Regions from separate parts of the Oceanobacillus longus genome, predicted to be linked through region 3. Evidence: riboswitches for the same ligand, from Rfam matches in the RefSeq annotation. Region 3 holds a riboswitch; each other region holds the start of a gene.
What was found. A riboswitch is a leader RNA that binds a small molecule or an ion and turns the genes downstream of it on or off. The one in region 3 is predicted to bind preQ1.
Positions count from the first base shown of each region.

Region 1: another riboswitch for preQ1. It lies ahead of queC (7-cyano-7-deazaguanine synthase QueC); the one in region 3 lies ahead of ACFOUV_RS05960 (VUT family protein).
Region 2: another riboswitch for preQ1. It lies ahead of ACFOUV_RS13750 (QueT transporter family protein); the one in region 3 lies ahead of ACFOUV_RS05960 (VUT family protein).

Region 1 covers NZ_JBHSAO010000002.1:5,391-8,566, reverse strand. Annotated here, with positions in the region: gene ACFOUV_RS05470 (sodium/glutamate symporter) at 1-1,163, shown strand, start outside; PreQ1 riboswitch class I at 1,253-1,297, shown strand; gene queC (7-cyano-7-deazaguanine synthase QueC) at 1,381-2,049, shown strand; gene ACFOUV_RS05460 (OsmC family protein) at 2,337-2,789, opposite strand.
Region 2 covers NZ_JBHSAO010000010.1:87,795-90,970, reverse strand. Annotated here, with positions in the region: gene metA (homoserine O-acetyltransferase MetA) at 1-5, shown strand, start outside; gene ACFOUV_RS13755 (DUF3891 family protein) at 91-858, opposite strand; gene ACFOUV_RS13750 (QueT transporter family protein) at 970-1,455, opposite strand; PreQ1 riboswitch class I at 1,463-1,507, opposite strand; gene ACFOUV_RS13745 (VOC family protein) at 1,694-2,554, shown strand.
Region 3 covers NZ_JBHSAO010000003.1:3,031-6,206, reverse strand. Annotated here, with positions in the region: gene ACFOUV_RS05970 (ABC transporter ATP-binding protein) at 1-592, opposite strand, end outside; gene ACFOUV_RS05965 (pyridoxamine 5'-phosphate oxidase family protein) at 836-1,258, opposite strand; PreQ1 riboswitch class I at 1,459-1,504, shown strand; gene ACFOUV_RS05960 (VUT family protein) at 1,622-2,155, shown strand; gene ACFOUV_RS05955 (YeeE/YedE family protein) at 2,252-3,176, opposite strand, start outside.

The sequences.
Region 1 (3,176 bases), on a different contig from region 3:
GTGAACTGCCCGGATTGATGATCAATGTTGTATTTGCAACCTTGTTCTTAGGAACCATCCTTCCAAATCTTTCAAAAATATGGCGGGTTGGTGGGCCACAGCTTGCTTTTGGCTGGACACTTGGCTGGGGTCAATATGTAGTCGGTATCCTGTTGGCAATGCTCGTGTTGACACCATTCTTTGATATGCCACCCATTGTCGGGGCCTTGATTGAAGTATCTTTTGAAGGCGGTCATGGCACAGCCGCAGGACTACAGGGGACATTTGAAGAAATGGGATATCCAGAAGCCTATGACTTGGCTGTCGGATTAGCAACGGTTGGTATTCTATCAGGGGTTATAATAGGAATTATCATCATTAACTGGGGAATACGCAAAAAGAAAACAGAAATCATTAGAGATGTTGAAGAATTTTCCTCCTTAAAAAAGGCGGGAATTGTGGAATTTGAGAATAGAGAGCCTGCAGCAAAAATGACGGTTCGTCCGGAATCAATCGAGCCACTTTCCTTTCATTTTGCAATGGTTGCCTTGGCAATTATCGTAGGGTATATTTTACTTCAATCGTTCGTAAGGATCGAGGCAACCGTCTTCGGTTCCGATTTAATGACCTATGTTCCATTATTCCCTTTTGCAATGATTGGAGGAATAATCGTACAACTATTCTTAAACAAAGTAGACAATGCATATCTAGTCGATCGACAAATGATTAGTCGTATTCAGGGGTTTTCATTAGATATTCTAATATTAGCAGCGATAGGAACGGTGTCACTAGATGTTATTGGAGACAACTTCATTCCATTTCTTCTAATTGCGATTACCGGTATTGCATGGAATGTGATTGGATTCTTTGTCCTCGCTCCAAGAATGATACCTACGTATTGGCTGGAAAGAGGAATCGGTGATTTTGGTCAATCGATGGGGATTACCGCGACTGGTTTACTCTTGATGCGTGTTGCCGATCCTAAAGCCGAATCTCCAGCTTTTGAAGGCTTCGGCTATAAACAGCTCGCTTTTGAGCCATTCCTTGGTGGAGGATTAGTAACCGCATTATCTGTTCCACTAATCTTTCAATTCGGCCCGATCCCATTCTTTACTTTCGCGGCAATCATGTGTGTAATTGGTTTGCTCGTTGGTTTACTTTATTTTGGTAAGAAGAAAAATTAAAGTTAAAGGGCCATAGTAGATGAATATGGCTCTTTTTATGAAAGAAATGCTATAATAAAAGGAAATATTTTTAAAAAGTCTGCACTATTGCAGGAGAGGTTCTAGCTACACCCTCTATAAAAAACTAAGGATGGAACTGTACCTTCCTTATCGGTATGGTTTTTTTATTCGGGTGAGTAGAATTCTCTTTTTATATTATGAAAGGGGAATTTTTTTTATGGAAAAAAATAATAAAGCTGTCGTCGTATTCAGTGGTGGTCAGGATAGTACCACCTGTTTATTCTGGGCTTTGAAAAAGTATGATCACGTAGAAGTGGTGACATTTGATTACAATCAACGCCATAAAGAAGAAATCGAAGTAGCAAAGGAAATTGCTGCTGACTTGAAAGTACGACATCATGTTTTGGATATATCGCTTTTAAGTCAATTGGCTCCAAATGCGTTAACACGTGAGGAAATCGAAGTAAAAGATGGGGAGAATGGGGACCTTCCTTCCACCTTTGTCCCCGGACGTAATCTGCTCTTTCTGTCATTTGCAACTATCTTGGCAAAACAGATTGGAGCGAAGCATATCATTACCGGGGTTTGTGAAACCGACTTTAGCGGTTACCCGGACTGCCGTGATGTTTTTGTTAAATCACTAAACGTAACACTGAATTTATCGATGGATGATTCGTTTGTTATTCATACGCCATTAATGTGGCTGGATAAGGCAGAAACCTGGGAACTTTCCGACCAGCTTGGTGCCTTTAACTATGTTCGCGAGAAAACAATTACCTGTTATCACGGAATTCGTGGCGGGGGATGTGGGGAGTGTCCTTCATGTAAGCTGCGAAAAAATGGGCTCGATATGTATCTGCAACAAATAAACAAGGGGAACTCCTGATGTTAAACAAACTCAGAAAAAAGTTTTTCATAAATCTGATGAATGACCATACTAAGCAAAGTTACATGAGAATGGTCACTCATAGAGCTGGGGAACGGCTAAATACAGCAAAAAATGCAGTAAAATTGTAGGAAGGAAACCCAATGAACTTGTTTATGGATGGAAGAATATTAAAGGTGTTTTTGAAAAGTAATTTATCTTTATTGAAACTTACGCAAGAGTAAAATAAGGAACTATCAATTGATAGTTCCTTATTTCACTAAAGAAGCAGCCTCCACCTATCCATTCTATTTAACTGGGTTTTCTATTACTACTTTTGAAGAGGATAGATTTACCTGATTTGCAATGGTATCTCCAACAGGGCAATGGGCTTCAATAAATTCCTTATATGCCTGTATTTTCTCATCAGGAGCATTTGTTTCAATATGGAACGTATAACGAATATTGGAAAAGCCTGGTCGTACATCCGATTTACCAAAGAAACCATCCAGATCAATATCACCATCTAATTCGACCCAAAAGTTTTGAAGATCAACCTCAAACTTTTCAGCATAAGTTCTAGCAACAATGGATTGGCATGCACCTAATGAAGAAAGTAGCAGCTCTACTGGATTCATCCCTTGATCTGTACCACCTAAATTCTTAGGTTCATCTATTATAACTTTATGACCTCTAGCTTCAGCTTCCACTAACACATTTTCCTTTAATACTGTTTTCGCACTCACTGTTGTAATTGCCATTAAAAATCTCTCCTTTTTCATATGGTAATTTATATTAATTAGAGACCCTTCTCATTAACGAAAGGGTTAACAAAATATATTTGCTTTTGCTAGTAACTTTCATCTGCGGAATCTTTTAATACATATTATTTACATCGGAATTATTATATATAATATCACATTATTTTAAATAGTCAATACACTAAATATTTTTAATTTATAAATAGACAATAATTGTTAAAATCAAGAGTTTTGACTGCAAATTATCTCACTTAAATATTGGTGCAAGCGTTGTATTACAAAACGTAAGTATATTTCTTCGGGGGATGTTTTTGAATATTATGTTATTATGAAATTGGCGTTATTTAACTATCTGGCAGCCATTATTGGAAGAAGTAAGTATTTTTT
Region 2 (3,176 bases), on a different contig from region 3:
ATTGATTTCGAAAAAGTATTAAAAAGCTGAACTTCCGCGTGTATAGGTAGTTCAGCTTTTCTTATTTTTGATTACTCTACAAGCAGGAAATTACTCCGGCAAAATGGTGATTGGTACTTCCTCAAAAGAAGCCTCTTCATAACTATCAATTAATCCTTTCGTAGCAATCGTATCTTTTGCAATAACCTTTTGTTTTAAAGTAATCTCAATTGATTCCTCAAACGGAAAGTCATTTATCACTACGGTATGATCATTTAGCCATCGAAGTTGTATTTTCTGTTTACAGAATTCATGGAGAGTGGTGCTGGTTGGAATACCTTTTTTAAAAAAAGAATGCTCATTTTGTTTTTCAGCACCTGGCTCATTCATACAAATGTATAATGAAAGGTTATCTGCAAGCTGGAGAAGACTATAATGAAATTCAAACAAACGTTTGTTGAATTTGTTTAGTGTGTCAATTATCGTTTGTTGACGCATTTCCTCATACGTAACAAATGCCTGTGCTTCAAGTGAAGTATTGTTCAATAAAAAGCGTTTATAATGCTCGCTACAAAGCATTCCAGCATAGGGATCTACTTTTTGTACTTCATCAATACCGTGTTTATATAGAATGATTTTGGGTAGGTTAGGAAAATCAAAAAAGGAAAATGGTACCTTTTCTTTATCATTCAAAAAGGGTTGCTTATCAAACTCCTTCCAACCATGATCATGTTGATAAGCAGCGTATTCAACCGACTCACGAAGTTCCATACCATGAAAATAATCCGATTTCCACTGCTTCATAATATCTCCTGAGATTTGGGCGTGGTGATCCTGCTGAATTAATACAAAATGCTGGTCATGTTCTCTGACAATCATTTAAACTCCATCCTTTCCGGTGTGGAATGTACTATCAGTATAAGCAATGTTGTCGAGCGGGCAAAATAAAAACTTCATCATCCGCAAAATTAAAACGAATGATGAAGTAATTTAAATTAGTTTATCAAAATGTAATCTTTTATTTAGAGCATAAATGATTGGAATACCGATTGCCAGCACAACAAATTCGCCAATAGCTGTAGTAAGCCATGTAAATAGGAATGGCAGTGCCAATGCTAGATTCAATTCAAATGCAATAATAAACATATTGAATGTGAAGACTATTGTATTTGCAACAAGAAGCACCCAAATATTTTTTATATATTTTGCAAGTAATATGATAATACCCAATGAGATAGCTGAATGGGCAACTCCGAAAACCAAATCATACCACCCTAATGGGGAGAATAAAAGGTTATATAAAAATACACCTAGTACAATTCCGAAGAAGTAACGTTTATCAAACACAATCAGGTGATTGAATACTTCGGAAATGCGGAATTGAATATTTGTAAACCCAAAAGGTATAATAAGTGCAGATACAGCAATATATAATGCTGCTAATAAACCATTAATTACAAGTGTTCTTACGGTCATTGTAAATCTCTCCTTAGTTTTTTTTCGTGGGATGGTTACGAACCACGTAAAGCAATGCAAGCAAGTATAATACAAAAACAAATAAAAGAAAAGCCTTTTTTATTTACTTCTTACTATTTTTAATAAGGGTCATTTGACAATAATAAAAAAAATCATTATAATACTTACATAAAGTAACTAAGTATAAACATGTAATTAAAAGTAAGTTAAACATAAAAAAGTGTAAAGGGAGATAGTTATGGAAAAGAAATTTTTCGAACAACCGACAATATACGTAGGAGAAGTTAATATAAATGTGACAGACTTAAAGAAATCCATTACTTTTTATAAAGATTTTATGGGATTTAAAGTATTGGTAGAAGAAGAATACAAAGCAGTTCTATCTGCGGATGGTAAAATACCATTATTAACATTAGAACAGCCAGAAAATGTTGCACCAAAAGAGGCAAGAACGACCGGATTATATCACTTTGCAATTCTCTTGCCAACTCGCGGAGATTTATCCGCATTCCTGAAACACATTATACAGGCTTCTGGTGGCCAAATGCGTCTAGGGGCATCCGATCACTATGTCAGTGAGGCTCTATACTTTGATGACCCGGATGGAAACGGCATAGAGATTGCTCATGACCGTGATTCTTCTGAATGGAATTGGTCTGATAATCAAGTATCCATGGCAACAGTAGCGCTAGATGGAGATGATTTACTTGCTGAAACAGAAGAGGGTTGGAAAGGGATGCCAACCGATACGGTCATTGGACATATTCATCTTCATGTTTCTGATATAGAAAAAACAAGAAGGTTCTACGTGAATGGTCTTGGGTATGACGTCGTTACGGAATTTCCAGGGGCGCTTTTCACATCACATAATGGCTATCATCACCATATAGGTTTAAACGTCTGGAATGGAGTCGGTGCGCCTACACCTACTGAAAACAGCGCAGGATTGAATTGGTTTACACTGAATTTCCCTGATGAGGATGCGCTTCATAAAACAAAGATAAATTTGGAAAAAGTAGGAGCTTCGGTGAAAGCAGAAGAAGATTATTATGTAACGGAAGATCCTTCAGGAAATACGATTCAGCTAAGACTAAATTAATAATGAAGAAGAAGCTACTGGAATTCATTTTCAGTAGCTTCTTCTTCATTATGTATAGAAATATTTCTTTTTATCATTAATCACCTTTCGACCAATAAAATAGGTATCAAACAGGTAACTGGGGTAAACTTAGCATGTCTTTACTAACCAGCTTGCTAAACTTGGTAAGAATAAGGATATTTTCGTAATGTTTAATGCTTTTTAATCATCGCAGAGTTGAGATAAAATGCGAACTAACTTTAGATTTATTTTCAGGAGAAATGCGCTCTTGCTGCCGTCCATGATCGCTCTGGGCGGATGCGCATCCTTAGGGCACGGCCTCAGCCCCGAAGAGAAAACCACTCTTCTGGTCTTCGGACACGTGCTATTCCCGCAGGAGTCACCGCCCGCCGCTCACCCGGACTGGTGAAGCTGTAGGATGATATTTTAGCTATTAGCAGGTGTAGTCATTGTCATTGTCAGCAACCTTCTAACCAGCTCGGGGAAATATACGGAGACTCCTACGGGAAGAGAGGCATCGGTGAGACACTGAAATGCGTTAGCATGAAGGGGCTCACCAGCCGCCCGTGGAAAGCGCAGTATATTTCCCCGAGCGGTCGCCGAAGTTTCTATATACTGATAT
Region 3 (3,176 bases):
CTTCCACTTGATCATGCGTTACATAGACCATGGTCAGACCCAATCTCTTCTGCAACCTGCGAATTTCCACTCGCATATGGGCGCGTAATTTAGCATCCAGATTAGAAAGTGGCTCATCCATCAAACACAGTGGTGCTTCACTAACAACAGATCTAGCGAGCGCTACCCGTTGTCTTTGCCCACCTGATAGTTCTTTTGGTTTTCGTTTTAACAGTTTATCCAATCCCATCATTTTAGCAGTTTCCGTTAATCTTCTTCGCTGTTCTTTCTTATCTACTTTTTTTGCATTTAATCCAAAAAGGATATTTTGTTCGACGGATAAATGCGGATATAATGCATAATTTTGAAAGACCATGGATAAGTTTCTATCTTTTGGAGGGAGGTGGTTAACGGTTTTTTTATCTACTTTTAATGTGCCCCCTGTAATTTCTTCCAGACCTGCAATCATTCGAAGTAATGTACTTTTACCAGAACCAGAGGGGCCAACAAGAACAAAAAATTCACCCTCTTCAATGGATAAATTGATTTCATCTAATACACTTTTTTGTTTGTCGTATGACTTGGAAATATCGATTAATTCAACTTGACTCATTTTGTTGCCTCCTTAACATTCGCATTTTCAGTTAAGCATACTTTTTCACTAAAATTAGGTAATTTACTTAAACCTTACGTGTTGTTCAATGAAGATTAATAACATTAACATTATCTTCATACTCTGTCGGTATAAAGGACTATAATTGGCATACTAAATCCATCCATAAAAAAACAGGAACATCAAAGGACTGACCCCCTGAAATTCCTGTCATATTAATCGTTACTTACGTTAAGTGAGCTGTTAAATATCCAATTGTTTAGGCGGCTCACCTTTTTTATTCATTAAACGGACTTGAAGTGGCTCTATTTCCAAAATCAAATACTCGGGATCATCCGGTCCTTCAAAGTAAAGCTTCATATCATCATTCCATAGTTCCTTTTTCAGTTCTTCGGAGTTATTAAAGGATACTTTGCCTTGATATTCCACGTATTGATCGCCAAATCCTCCACCTTCGTATCCGATGAGGATATGTGTAAATGGATTTTCTTCAATTTCATCTGTTTTATCCGTATCTTTATTCGTAGCTGTGTACAGTTTTAAATCCCGATGGAAAAACATCATATATCGCGAATGAGGCTTATTTCCTTTCACGGTCGCCATCGTTCCAACCGGACTTTCTTTAAAAATTTTCTCAACGGTTGATTTAATTTCTTCCTGACTCAAAATAACACCCTCCTTTATATTCATATATAGTTATTATTCCTTTTCTATTTGAAAATTAAACAAGGTATTAATTGAGATGCACCCTAGATCACGATGAACTGGTCTGCCATTATGACCGATAACAACTGTGAAGGGAGAAAATAAGCCTCCAGTCGACCATTTTTATGCTATAATAAAAACATCAATTTAATACCTGCTTTGTGGGAGAGGTTCTAGAATAAACCCTCTATAAAAAACTAAAGAAGTAACTATATCTTTCTTTAGGATATGGTTTTTATTTTTGTATTTTATTGAATTTTTACTATGATTCTCTCGTTCGACAGTAGGTGTTCCTGATTAATACTGTACAAAGGAGCGCTATCCATGCGAATATTTTTTTACCTTATTGTTATTATTATTGCAAATATTGTTACCGCAAAGTTTGCCCCATTAGAATTAGGAGTATTTATTATCCCTTGGGGGTCATTTCTGATTGGGTTAACATTTATCTTACGGGATATGGTACAAAACAAATACGGCAAGAAAAAAACGTACTTGTTGATTGGTATGGCACTGCTTTTATCTGCAATTTCAAGTTATCTGTTAGGGGATACATTATGGATTGTTTTTGCCAGTGCGATTAGTTTCCTCGTTTCAGAAACCGTGGATACAGAAATTTATTCCAGGATAAAAAAGCCGATGCATATCCGTGTACTTTATAGCGGAACAGTTGGTGGTGTACTGGATTCGACTATTTTCGTAATTATTGGTTTATCACCTCTAGGGGCCGGGTTTGTACCTTGGGAAGCAGTATGGATGGCAATTTTAGGACAAATCTTTATCAAAGTGACAATGCAATTTGCTGGTGTACTCGTTCTTCAAAACTCGAAGACTGTTAAAGCAGAATTCGCTAATTGACCTTAAGATAAAAAAAGCTCCGTTCCTTTTCGATAAAGGAACGGAGCTTTTTTTTAATACTTTAGCAAAGTGAAGAAATAGATTACTAGTCTTTTATTAACAAAATTGATCCGATTTCTTCGGATTCTTCATGCCGAATAATGGTCTGATAAACAAAGCAAGTCCAGTTCCAAGCAATGCCATTACTCCCCATACCCAACCATGAAGGCTAAAGGAGGCAATCCCGCCAAAGTATGCGCCAATATTGCAGCCGAATGCAAGACGGGAGCCATATCCCATCAAAAGACCACCAACAATAGCAGCACCAGCAACACCAGGTTTAAACTTCTTCGGTTTGAAAGATCCCTGGGCAGCGGCTGCAATAAATGCTCCAAGTATAATACCGAAATTCATGACACTCGTGGAATCAGCCAATACCGTTTGTGATAAAGCCTCCGCGTTCGCTCCTGTAAAATAACCCCAACTAGTCACATCGATACCAATTGCCTGAAGTGTCTTTCCTCCCCACAAAGCAAAAGCAGATGTAATCCCCCATGGTTGACCTCTGACTGTCAAAGTCAAAGCATTTAGGATTGCAAGAATGATTGCCGCAGCAAATAGTGGCCATGCACCTCTGAATATTTTTTTCCATCCGTTTGTTGTAGGAAGAGGTTTCATGGATGGGGGATTTTTCCGTTTGGCAATTTTAACAGTAACCCCATAGATTAAAGCAAATAAAGCTAGCTGAACAATCCATGCACCAAAAAACCCAAGTCCAGTGGATTCAGCCAATGATATCGGAGGCAAAGAAGGTGTACCCATCCAGAATGAGAAATGATAAGCACCGATTGTTGATCCGATAATAAAGGCAATCAGCGTTAATATCATGGATGATGATCCACCACCGAAATTATATAATGTACCAGACGCACATCCATTACCAAGCTGCATACCAATACCAAAAATAAATGATCCGAAAATAACACTGACCCCAACAGGAGATACATACCCAGCAGGTGTAAGTCCTGTAAAACTAAAACCT